2 regions of the Planococcus sp. NCCP-2050 genome follow, and region 2 is predicted to be linked to the other one. Evidence: riboswitches for the same ligand, from Rfam matches in the RefSeq annotation. Region 2 holds a riboswitch; the other holds the start of a gene.
What was found. A riboswitch is a leader RNA that binds a small molecule or an ion and turns the genes downstream of it on or off. The one in region 2 is predicted to bind S-adenosylmethionine.

Region 1 (6,586 bases), 460 kb from region 2:
GATAATAGATGCTCCCGAACTTGTTCGATTTGCCCATCCGTTTCTGCTGTCCGCCTTACCCAAGATGGGAACTGGAACGTTTTCTTCCGGTCCACAGACTGGATTTCCACTAATCCATTGCCTTGCAATAACTGCCGCCAGTCCGTTTTTTGCAGACATCTGCCATGGCTGTCGTCCCGAAGCTTCTCGGTCATGTTCATAAATGCCGCCAGTCCCTCTTTCTCCGGGGCCACGTTATCAATCAATACGAATTTCCCGCCAGGTTTCAATACTCGGGCAGTTTCAGCAATGAACTTTTCCGGATTCGGAAAATGATGAGGCGCTATTCGGCAAACGGCAGCATCAAACGTACCCTTTAAAAATGGCAGGCTTTCTGCATCTGCCACTACGTAAAAGATATTCCCGTGCTCTGTCCGCAGATGCTTTGCTGTATTTTCAAGCATGGCTTCTGTCAAATCGGTAGAAATGATTTGAGCCGCATGAGGAGCAAGTGCTTTTGATACGTGTCCGCCTCCCGTTGCAATGTCCAGAACCGTCCAGTTTTCTTTCGGCTCCAGCCAATCCACCAGTAAGTTCAAATCATCGCCTTTTGCATGAATATCGCTCGTCACGTATTTATCGGCATTCTTCCCGAAGACTTCCTTCACTTTTTCTTTTGCTGTTTTCTCCATTGTTCACCCCTCATCCTCTGGCTTTCGGAAGGTGCTCCAAGAAATTTCGATAGGCAAAGCCCTCCACTTCGCTCTCGCTAAAGTGCTTTTGCAACTCATGGATCAAATTCTGGAATTCCGAAGCATTTTCTAAGTTTTTCATATAGGCATCTATGCCATCAAAGTCCGAACCGATGCCAATATTTTTAACGCCGCCTAAACTGCTAAAATGATCGATGTGTTTAACTAAATCGGCTATTTCTACATTCTTCCCGCCTTCTTTAATGAAAGAAAGACAGAATACCACATCAATCATGCCATTTTTAGCAAACATCGCTTTCGCTTGGTCGTCGTCTAAATTCCGGGGATGATCGCATAAAGCTCGTGCATTGGAATGGCTGGCAATCGGATAATCGGCCAGTTCCATGACATCCCAAAACCCCTTAACGGATAAATGGGATACATCCGTAAGAATTCGGTGTTCATTATTCAAACGAACCACTTCTTTGCCCAGAAGCGTCAAACCGCCTCCTCTTGGTTCCCCGGCTCCGTCTGCGCATAAATTGGCATTGTTCCAAGTCAATCCAATCGAAAGCACGCCTAAACGATACAATTGGCGCAATTTCATCAAGTCATTGCCAAACGCATCGGCTCCTTCTAGAGTCAGAACTGCCCCAGTCTCTCCGTCTTTCAGCGAGTCGATGTCTTCCCATTTTTTGATATGCTTCATTGCCGGATTCTTCCCAAGAATTTCTGTATAGAACAAATCTACTTGTTCTAAGGCATGCTGCCATTTTTCATTGTCCGGCAAATCCGGATACAAAAAGATGGCAAAGAACTGGACATAAACGCCTCCTGCCTGCAAACGCTGAAAATTCGTATCAAGTTGATCAGAGTTCGTGAAATTCAACGGTTCCGTGCCGTAAAAAGAGCCTCGTTTAGCTAATTGGAGTTTTAGTAAAGCATCGCAATGCGTATCGATAATCTTCATTTATTCATCTCCTTCTTCCAGGCAGGCTTCGATGAACCCTTTAAAGATCTTCATGGAAGCTTCATCCGATGCAATCGCCATGTTTTCCGGATGCCACTGAACGCCAAGGACAAAACGGTGCTCTGTACTTTCAATCGCTTCAATTACGCCATCACTTGCCTTGCCGCTGATTAAAAACGACTCAGGAACACGGCGGTTTGCCTGGTGATGGCGGCTATTCACCGTCAATTTCCGGCTTCCAGTCAAACGGTTCAACAAAGAACCTTCCGGCACATGCACATAATGGGAGCCGTGGAATTTCGGTGCCTTTTGTTTATGCTGCAGCAAATCCCCTTCTATTTGGTCGGTGATATCTTGATACATATCTCCACCGACCGCAATATTTAAAATCTGAGCGCCGCGGCAAACCCCCAAAATCGGTTTTCCGAGATCCAATACTTTCTTCATCAACTGAAGTTCAAAGGCATCACGGGATGGAATAATGACGCCTAAGTTCGGATGCGGTTCTTCCCCAAACAAGGTGGGATCGATATCATATCCGCCAGCTGCAAACAAGCCGTCAATGTGTTCGGCAATCTGCTCAATTTCGTCCTCGCTCCGTAAATGCGGAAGCATGATCGGCAATCCTCCTGCCTGCATAATGGCTTCAGTATCTGCTTGTTCAATTGAATAATGGTCGTGCCCTAACTCTTTTGATGCGGTAATCCCAATAATCGGTCTCATTCTGTTTCCCCCATTTACTTTATCTGAATATAATAAACATACAGAATAAAAAGCTAAATTACTAGATGATTTAGGGAAGTTCTTTCTTTTCACAAAAAAAAAACCATGAAGCAATGGAGATACTTCATGGTCACAAGCAAACTGCAAGAGCGTTTTAAATCACTTCTGCTTTTTCCAATGAAAACTTTTTTCCGTGATGATGAGCGGGCAGACGGTCGCCTTTTCCAAATAAGCTATCGCGCAATGTGCTCCCCTCATATTCGGTCCGCACTAAACCGCGCTCCCGTAAAATCGGCACCACCAACTCGATAAAATCTTCGAATGTTCCTGGGGTTATGGCATAGGCGATATTAAAGCCATCCACTCCAGCTTCTTCCACCCATTGCTCCAGAGTATCAGCCACTTGTTCGGCTGAACCGACTGTATAAGCGCTCATACCGCCGATTCCGACAAATTCCTTGATGTCCTCCACTGTCCATCTTTTCTCTGCATCAATTTTGGTGAAGTTTTCCAAAGCCGATTGGATGGAATCATTTTCGATGTATTCCAATTCCTGATCAGGCGCATAGCTCGACAAGTCAATTCCTGTCCATCCGCCGAATAAAGCAAGTGCCCCTTCGTGGCTGATGTGTTTTTTGTACTCTTCGTATTTTGCCCATGCCTCTTCTTCGGTCTTTCCGACAATTGGCGTCAGCATCGTCAAGATTTTCACTTCTTCACGAGAGCGCCCGGCAAGTTCTGCCTGCTTGCGCAATTTATCCACTGAACGTTTTGCCGCTTGAATGGTTGGCGCCCCAATAAAGACACATTCAGCATTCTGCCCTGCAAATTCCACCCCTTTTTTAGAAGCCCCTGCCTGATAGAGAACGGGAGTCCGCTGCGGTGAAGGTTCCGATAAATGAGCGCCCGGCACTTTGTAATATTTGCCTTCGTGATTGATATCATGGACTTTTTCAGGGTCTGCATAGATGCCGTTCGCTTTGTCCAATACCACTGCATCCTCTTCCCAGCTTCCTTCCCAAAGCTTATAGCAGACTTCCAAATATTCTGCCGCGATATTATAGCGTTCATCGTGTTTTACTTGGTCCTCTAAACCGATATTGAGTGCCGCGCTTTTCAAATAGGAAGTGACAATGTTCCATCCGACGCGCCCATTCGTCAAATGGTCCAATGTCGACATTCTGCGGGCAAATGTATAAGGATGTTCATGAGTCGTCGAAGCGGTAACGCCGAAGCCCAAATGTTTTGTCACTGCGGACATCAATGGCACCACTAAAGCAGGATCATTAACCGGAGATTGGGCGCCTTGCCGAACAGCCGCATCTCGTGAACCTTTGTACACATCGTAAGTTCCGAGTACATCCGCCAGGAAAATAGCATCAAAACCGCCGCGCTCCAAAAGCTTTGCCAACTCAATCCAATATTCGCTTGTCTTATACGTATGAGACCGATCTTCTGGATGTGTCCACAAGCCTGGTGACTGATGGCCTGCACAGTTCATGTCAAAAGCATTCAAGTAGATCCTTTTCTCTGCCAATTGCTTCTCCTCCTTAAAAAATCTTATATTATGCGCTCGTCACCGGCTGCCTTTCGATAATCTCTAAGAAGTATTCCAGCTGCTTTTTCAGCCGCTGCTCAACTTCTGCTTCAATGATTGGCTGATGTGGATTCGTTTTATCAATTTGGCTGTCGACTAGGTAGATGCCTTTTAAACTCTGTCCTTTCAAGTTCGCAAGCAATGGTTTTAAGGTGTATTCAAGCGCCAATAAGTGAGCAGAACTTCCTCCCGTCATCAACGGCAAAACCGGAGTCGCTTGCAGAACATCTTGCGGCAAGAGATCGATCAATGCTTTCAATACACCTGAATAGGCTGCTTTGTAAACAGGCGATCCGACAATAACTCCCCGTGATTGGTGGAGTAATGTACTGATTTCAGCGATAGCCGGACTGCCGAAGCGCCCTTCGAACAAATCTTCCTGCGGAACGTCCCTCACGGAAATGTGGGCGACTGAAAATCCTTGTTTCTCTAATAATTCACCTAAATGTTTTAACACCAATTCAGATCTGGATTCCTTCGCAGGGCTTCCTGATAAAATCACAATTTCACTCATTTCATTCTCCCTTTCTGTTGAACCGTTTTTTTCAAAAATAAAAAATAGCCCCCTTTTCTCGATATCAAGAAAAGAAGGCTATTAAATCTAATAGGTTCTGTCCTTATCTCTCAAGAAAAAAATCTTCTTGCTGGAGTTAGCACCTTTCTGACAAAGTCAGAGGTTGCTGAAGCGTCAACGGGCCAGTCCCTCGGCTTCTCTGGATAAGTTTATTTAATTAATGCCTATCATAATGCTAGGAATTAAAAGTGTCAAGCATTAAATTTATTATTCTGACTTCTCGTTTTCATATAGAGCCAGATGCCAATTGCACCAAGGAGAACAACAATATAGCCGTACATTGAAATTTGATTGGCTGCCACAAAAGATTTAAAAGCGTCGTAATTCCCATTAAAATAATGGCCGATGCGAAGCATGGCAAAGCACCAAGGATAAATGCCGATGAAAGTCAGCGCTCCATACTTCCCAATTGGAGTCCTGCTCATGCCCGCCAGATAAGAAATGTAATTTCCGATGCCAAATGGACGTGAAATGGCAATGCTCCAAATGCCGTAGCGATGAAATAATATAGAAGCCTTCTTTAATCCTTTATCGAATTTTTTCTGAAAGAAGGTTTGAAGTTTATTGCCCAGGAAATAAGGAATTAAACTTGCGACACTATAGGCCACTGCCAAGCCGGCCGATAACAAGGCAGTGACTGCAAGGCTATGATTCAACAATCCGCCGTAAGCAATCACAAGGGCCACTCCGGGAAACGGCATAGACGATCCTTCTAAAAACATCACACTGAATAAGCCCAGCATCCCTAAACTTTCAAGAAAAGCCAGTATCCCTTCAACCATACCGCTCACTCTCCAGTCGCTTAATTGCCCACTAAAATCTTTTCGATTTCCGGGTAAATCTCATCCGAGTTCTTCAGGTTCAAAGAACTTTTATAAGCTTTGACGCGTGTTCGAAATCGTTCAATGATTTCTTCATCCGCCAAGGTCTCATTTACAAAATCCATTAGCCGGCGCCCTTCAGGAACCGCAAACACCAGTTTTTCCTCCAGTAAATAAGCCAGATTGATTTCTTCCTGCCCTGGAAGAGCCGCTGGAATGAAAATCGGCAATTCTTTTCTTAGCGCTTCGCTGATAGTGACTCCTCCCGGTTTTGTCACAATAGCATCAGCTTCGTTGTACAGCCTATTCATTATCTCCTTTGAAGAAATGTAAGGAATCGCATGGATGGCCGGATGGTTTAAACCGATGATTTTCTGCTGGAGTTTTTTGTTGGTTCCGCAAAGAACTTGAAAGCTCCATTTTTCGGCACTGATTTCTTCATCCAGTTGGTCCAAGACTTCGCTTAGTCCAGTGCTTCCTCCTGAAACTAAAACAGTTAATTGTTTTTTGGAACGATGATCTTTTTGATTGCTGAACTTTTCACTCACCGGTATGCCTGTTACAAAAACGCGGCTTTCGGGAATTCCATCGCTATGGCATAACGTTCCTTTAATCGCTTGGTTTGGTGCAAAATGATAATCGATGCACGCTCTTCCCCATACATCATTCACGAAAAAATCCGTATACACATTCAGGCAAGGGACTTTGCATTTCCCTTGTTTCTTCAGCTTATTGATGAACAGCGAAGGAAATCCATGCGTACAAATGATCAAGTCAGGTTTTTCCCTTTCTAAAATTTCGCTGACTTTTTTCATAAAAAGCCATTCATACGTTCTATGGCTCTTTTCTTTTGGCGATCTGTATGCAAATTGCCGATAAATCCATGCATAAGAGTTAGGCGCTCTCCGGATCCAATTCAAATACGCCTTAACTGTTGCCGATTCGATTTTTGCATTCCATTCACTCAACAAATCAATCTTTTTGCATTCAACTTCCGCTGAATGGCCTCCGATGAATTCACTCATCGCTTCTGCTACTTGATGATGGCCCGAAGGCATACTGTTCAGTAAGGGAAATATCAATACTTTCTTCATATCAAAGCGCCTCCATCCATAACTGACTTTCTTTTTTATCTATCTTTGGAGAACTTAAACGCGGATAGTCTGCTAATGGTCCGCTGTAAACCAGTTCCAAGGACTGGGAACAGAATATATCTCTTGGCATCGTTAA
Region 2 (6,586 bases):
GTAAAATCCAAAATAACCATTTCCGCATTTACTTGATAAATATTTTCCAATAAGCGTGAACTGACAGCTTCCACTTTTTCTCTGGATAATTCCCCAAATAACGGAATCAACAGCCGGTCCCTATCCAATTGGATGCAAGGGGCGGATAACTCTTGAACTTGCTTCAGCAATTCCGCAGTCCGCTCTTTTTCCAGAAATAAATCATAATCGGTCTCATTAAGCCGGGAACGAAGCTGGCCAAGCTGCTGGACGATTCTCTCCATTTTGCCGTCTTTAGGCACAAGTATTACAGATAAGCTAAATTGGCTGTCCCATTTTGCAAAAACATCTGCCAAAATCAGCTTGCTTGGCTGTGCGATCACATTCAGCTCAAACTTTTCGACTACCGTTCCAGAAGTCAGCATCTTCGTCGCCTTGTTTGCACTCGCTTCATCCACGATTTCTAAGAATGAGGAAATCTCGCCAAATAACCGCCGAGCTTCTTCGGAACAATGGACCACGGAGAGCTTTTCATTTAGCCGAAAAGCCGGGAGCGGCAAGGCATCATATTGAAATTCTGTATTCATCATCCGGCTCCTCCCCCGTTTTAATCCAGTGTTCCAATTGCTCGAGGTCCTTCACTAAAATGGCGCCTTCATCAATCAAGATGCTGCTGCTTTCAAATGCAGCGGCTCGGCCGCCGACGATGATTGCAGGAGCATGCGCCAGCTCTTTGAAACTTTTGATATAAGCTTTTAAAGTTGGCAGACGATAGACAAGCGCTGCTGATAAAGCGATTGCGTCTGGCTGCCAGCGATTGGCCGCTTCTACAGCATGGTCAAGCGGCATATTCGGCCCTAAATAATTGACGGCCCAATTGTGTTCACGGAAAAGGCTTGAGACCATCTTCAATCCGATATAATGTTCTTCGCCTTCAGGTCCCAACACCATGACTTTCCGTTTTAAAGAATGTGTTTCTTCTCCACGCTTATCAATCACCGATACGACAAAATCACAAATCGCCGTAGCAAGATGTTCATCTGCCACTGAAATTGCATTCGTTTCCCATAGCTCACCAATATGGTACATCGCGGGTGTTAATAGCTGATCAAAAAGTTTTTTCCGATTATGGCTGTCGAGAAATTGCTGAACTTGCTTCAGCGCTTCCAGGTCGTTGCCTTGCAAAAAAAGTTCCGCTAATTCGGTTGGTTGGATCATCTGATCAACCTCCCTTCTTCAAATTGCTGCCTTTCAACAAATCGATCGCCTCTTGTAGGCATTGTTGCATGAAATCTTTTTCTTTCAGTTCAACTTGCGCTTCTAATAAACCAGTGAGTCTTTCAAAATTATCTACGATCAAGTCTGACTCGACATTTCGGCTCGTTAATACCTTTTCAAGCCATAACGTATAATCAAGAAACACCTGTCTATCGTTCAAATCATACGCCGTCTCCAAATGGTCGAGATGATGCATATTGTCTTTTTCCGTATGTTCAAATCCGCGCTCGCCAAAACGATCCCATAGGGTTGGATAAGCTTCATATATTTGAATAGCCGTGCTTTTGGCAATTTGCTGCTTTAAATCTTGATTCATTCCGCTACCACCTCATACTGATGGACTTTCGGCACAATGCCTGCAAGCGCTTTGTCAGGATAATGCTTTTCGAGATCATGGATTTCCTTGAACTCATTGCTTCTTACCCATTCCATGTAGGCCTCTTTCGAATGCCATTCCAAGTGGACAGTCAATTCATTACGTTTCTTTGTATTCTGGATCAGCCGGAAAGAATGGAATCCAGGAGCTTTATCTACCCGTCTTGAACGTTTGCGGTAAATATCAATGAGGTCCTGAGTCTTCTCTTCAGGCACCACAACAGTGGATGTCACAATATACATCAGATTACCCCTTTGAAATAAAATGTTAATATCCATTATAACCTTTCGTCATTCGAATTAAAAGAAATCGCTTATTTGCTTATAGAGCGTTTAAACCCTGGTGGGCTTTTCCATTTAAAAGAATTTTTTCACAATTGCACTTGCAGTTTTTGATGAGATGGTTTAAGCTTGAAGACATCGCAACATCCATAACTTCATATTATTTATTTCTTATCAAGAGAGACGGAGGGATTTGGCCCTTTGATGTCTCAGCAACCAGCCTGACGAAGGCCACGGTGCTAATTCCAAAAGGCGTATGCCTTAAAGATGAGAAGAACGTGTTCCTTATGAAACGGAGCTTTCTTCTTGCTGAAGAAAGCTCCGTTTTTCTATTTATCAACAAGAACCGTTCTCTACAACTAATAGGAGGTTTTCATTATGGCAAATCATTTAGAGACTCGTTTTATCCATTCAACTGGCGTAGACAAAGAAACGGGGGCAGTCAATGTCCCTATTTACTTGTCCTCCACGTATCATCAGCCCAATATCGATGAGTTCGGACCATTCGACTACAGCCGTTCAGGCAATCCGACGCGCCAAAAATTAGAGGAAACGATTGCGAAACTCGAAAATGGCACCCGTGGATTTGCCTTTTCTTCCGGAATGGCTGCTATCTCCTCTGCTTTCATGCTTCTATCTGCCGGAGACCACGTTCTTGTTTCTGAAGATGTCTACGGCGGAACTTATCGTTTCGTCACGGAGGTGCTGAATAAATTCAATATCGACTACACATTCGTCAATATGACCGATCTCAGTGAGATGGCCTCTGCCATCCGCGAAAATACAAAAGTCATCTATATTGAAACGCCTTCTAACCCGGTGATGAACATCACGGATATTGAAATCGCGGCTAAGCTTGCGAAAGCAAACGATTGTTTAACTTTTGTCGATAATACATTCATGACGCCTCTTTATCAAAACCCGCTTGACCTTGGAGCAGACATCGTCTTGCATAGCGCTACAAAATTCCTTTCCGGCCATAGTGATATCATTGCCGGACTCGCCGTGACAAAAGACGAAGAGCTCGGCAGCCGGCTCGCTTTTATCCAAAACACATTCGGTTCGATTTTAGGGGCGCAAGATTCCTATTCGCTTATCCAAGGCATTAAAACACTCGGCGCCCGTATGAAACAATCTTCTGCGTCAGCTCGTATCATTGCTGATTATTTGCATAGCCATCCCGTAGTGGAAGAAGTATATTATCCCGGTTTCCGGTTCCATCCGGGAAATCCGATACATGAACGGCAAGCACGTGGAGCAGGGGCGGTTTTGTCTTTGCGCCTCGCCGATAAAGCTGCAGCCAAGATTTTCGTCGACAGCTTGCAAATCCCGGTTTTCGCGGTATCGCTTGGGGCAGTTGAAACGATTCTTTCCTATCCAGCCACCATGTCTCATGCATCCATGCCAAAAGAACAGCGTGAGCAGCGAGGAATCACCGACGGCTTATTGCGATTATCCGTTGGATTGGAATATGCCGATGACTTGCTTGAAGATCTTGAGCAAGCATTAAAAAAAGTACACGAAGCTAGCCCACAACCTGTATTAACTAAATAAAAAAGATATGAACCCGGACAGGCATCGAGCTTTCTCGTGCTTCTCTCCAACCTGAAAAGCCGTTCACCTTTGCAAAAGATGAACGGCTTTCTTCTATATATATTTTATTCTTTTACGTTAACTGCGGTTAAGTTTTCCGCGTTTTCATCAATCTGATTTGGGCAAGCAGCATAGTTGGCAACGCCTGTTTCGATTGCGGCAGCCGCTACCGCTTTGGCAACTGCTGTAGCCACACGCAGATCAAAAGGAGCCGGAATGACATAGTCCTCATGGAGTTCGTGCTCTTCGATCAAATCGGCAATAGCTTCAACCGCTGCAATTTTCATCGCATCATTGATTTCACTGGCTTGCACATCTAACGCACCTCTGAAAATGCCTGGGAAGGCTAATACATTATTCACTTGGTTCGGAAAATCCGAACGTCCTGTACCGATCACTTTGGCTCCTGCACGCTTGGCCTCATGCGGCAAGATTTCAGGATTCGGATTTGCCATCGCAAAAATAATGGGACCTTCCGCCATGGTTCTCACCATTTCTTCAGTTAATGCACCTTCTGCAGAAACGCCGATAAAAACATCCGCGCCAATAATGACCTCATGGAGCAAACCTGCCTTGCGTTCGGAGTTGGTCATCTCTGCAACTTCTTCTTTAAACGGGTTCATTCCATAAGCTCGGCCTTTGAAAATCGCACCTTTTGTATCACACATAATTACGTCGTTAAAGCCGAATTTATGAAGAAGCTTAACTACAGCAATTCCCGCAGCACCGGCCCCGTTAACGATAATTTTCGTCCCTGTAACTCCTTTGCCTACTAGCTTTAGCGAGTTGATCAAGCCGGCTAAAGTGACAATGGCGGTCCCATGCTGATCATCATGGAATACAGGTATATTCATTTCTTCTTTTAAACGCTGTTCTACGATAAAGCAAGTCGGTGCTGAAATATCCTCTAAATTCACACCACCAAATCCAGGTTCCAATAATTTCACGGTCTGGATAATGGTCTCTGCATCTGTCGAACCAAGGCAAATTGGAAAAGCATCCACTCCAGCAAACTCTTTAAAAAGCACGGCTTTTCCTTCCATGACAGGCAAGGCAGCTTCAGGACCAATATTTCCAAGTCCAAGTACAGCGGTTCCATCTGTGACAACAGCTACTGTATTGCCTTTCATCGTGTAATCGTAGACTTTGGCCGGCTCCTGCGCAATTTCCTTGCATGGTTCGGCCACTCCAGGAGAATAAGCAAGACTTAAATCGCGTCCATTTTCCACTGCCACTTTCGACCGAACTTCCAACTTCCCTTTATGCTGCAGATGCAATTGTAAAGAGTCATTTCTCAGATTCGACATCGCTTCATCTCCTTCTACACATAATGGTTCATTATAGAGGGATTTCTGAAAATTGAAAGTCTTTTTCGTAATATTCGGACTTTTGACTGAGAGTTTAAAAATTGAAAACGCTTTCTTTTCTGCCCATTGGATCATTCAATATAAAAAAGCTCCAATAGGAGCTTTTTAGCTTCATGCTAAGACCTTTTATAAATGAAACGATTCATCGTAAATCGGTTTCATATGCAAATCGAATTTGCCTTTTACTTCTTCAATATCGTAAATGTTTCCGGGAATTTCCCCTTTTTCGATTTTATCAATATGCGTTTTTACAAGATCTGCAAAATACTTTCCACAAGCGACATCATTTGGGTATTGTGCTTTTACTCTTTCTACAAGTTCTTCACTCATAATTTCCTTAAAGGCATAATACAAGGCTGCATTAATAAGCGTCAATGAATCTTTGCCAGCATACGAAACGAAATAATAATTGCCATACCGGTCTTTCAATAAATCCCTTTTCGCTACAACTTCCATTTCATCCACTCTCCTTATGTCCTTTGTGATTCCATACCCTTAGCCCTTCTTCAAAAAACGTTTACCCGGAGATTCTCAATCGAAGTAAGCTGTTCCTCCATAGAAAAAGCCAGTGGCAACCGCCACTGGCTCCTTTGTATTATTTACACGGAAATCAATCCGCCAAATAATGAGATCAGCAGTAAACTGACCAACCCGACGGAAATTGCTGCGATAAATCCGATATAGAATGGTTTAATTCCCATTCCTTTGAACACTTTCAAGTTCGTGCCAAGCCCTACTGCTGCCATCGCGAGGCCGAGCATATAAGTAGAACCGAACGAACTCCAAAAGCTATAGAAACTTTCCCAAGTACTCGGGTCCCATATTCCAAAAGCCGAGCCGGAAGAAGCGATTGTAGAATCACCAATTGTCCGTAGCAATGACAGGAATAAAAAGCCCAAAATAAACAATGGGAATAATTTATACCATTTCGGCAATTGGGCTGCCTGTCCATTTTCCTTGTTGTTTCGGTAGAACAAGAACGAAACAAACGGGATGACAGCGATGATGAACACATTGCGAGTCAGTTTTGTGATGGTTGCAACATCTACCACTGTTGATGAATTGTATATTTGATCGTAAATTAACGCTGCACCTGTGACTTGCGCAGTGTCATGGATGGCCGTTCCGAGGAATAATCCGGCTTTTATCGGCTCATCAGCGAAAAAGGCATTGGCCAAGTACGGATAAAATAGCATGCCAAGCAAACCGAAAATCGTGATATTGGCGACTGCATAAGAGATCTCATTTTCCTTCGCTTTAATGACGGGTGCTGTCGCCATAATGGCCGTAACGCCGCAAATCCCTGTGCCCGTAGCGATTAAAGTCCCTAAACGCTTGGATTGATTCATTTTTGCTGTAAAAAATAAAGTGACAAAAAGTCCGACGGAAATACATGCCACAATGAGCGGCAATCCCCAAGCCCCTAATTTTAAAGCTTCGGTCATGCTCAGACGCAAACCGAGCAAAATAATTCCCGCACGCAATGCATATTTAAGGGCAAAACTGATTCCTTTAGCAAATGCATCCGGCAAACCGATAAGATTGCGGATCAGAATCCCGAGAACGATGGCTACAAAAATGCCTGATATCGGGCTAGCACCGCCTTCCGGTAAAATTCCCGCTGCCTGCAATCCGATGCCAATCCAATCCGCACCGATGATTCCTGCCATCATAACAATAAAACAAAGCACTAATCCTGGAATCAGGCGGAG

Region 1: another riboswitch for S-adenosylmethionine. It lies ahead of ssuE (NADPH-dependent FMN reductase); the one in region 2 lies ahead of NFU07_RS04355 (aminotransferase class I/II-fold pyridoxal phosphate-dependent enzyme).

Annotation. Positions count from the first base shown of each region.
Region 1 is NZ_BRCX01000001.1:1,327,136-1,333,721, forward strand. Features, by position in the region: gene NFU07_RS06485 (class I SAM-dependent methyltransferase) at 1-671, opposite strand, end outside; gene NFU07_RS06490 (dipeptidase) at 682-1,641, opposite strand; gene NFU07_RS06495 (gamma-glutamyl-gamma-aminobutyrate hydrolase family protein) at 1,642-2,364, opposite strand; gene NFU07_RS06500 (LLM class flavin-dependent oxidoreductase) at 2,519-3,901, opposite strand; gene ssuE (NADPH-dependent FMN reductase) at 3,930-4,475, opposite strand; SAM riboswitch class I at 4,576-4,685, opposite strand; gene NFU07_RS06510 (DedA family protein) at 4,727-5,317, opposite strand; gene NFU07_RS06515 (MGDG synthase family glycosyltransferase) at 5,338-6,450, opposite strand; gene NFU07_RS06520 (hypothetical protein) at 6,452-6,586, opposite strand, start outside.
Region 2 is NZ_BRCX01000001.1:863,817-870,402, forward strand. Features, by position in the region: gene NFU07_RS04335 (STAS domain-containing protein) at 1-566, opposite strand, end outside; gene NFU07_RS04340 (cobalamin B12-binding domain-containing protein) at 544-1,197, opposite strand; gene NFU07_RS04345 (hypothetical protein) at 1,202-1,573, opposite strand; gene NFU07_RS04350 (antibiotic biosynthesis monooxygenase family protein) at 1,570-1,875, opposite strand; SAM riboswitch class I at 2,083-2,188, shown strand; gene NFU07_RS04355 (aminotransferase class I/II-fold pyridoxal phosphate-dependent enzyme) at 2,293-3,468, shown strand; gene ystJ (NADP-dependent malic enzyme) at 3,573-4,814, opposite strand; gene NFU07_RS04365 (hypothetical protein) at 5,001-5,330, opposite strand; gene NFU07_RS04370 (YeiH family protein) at 5,474-6,586, opposite strand, start outside.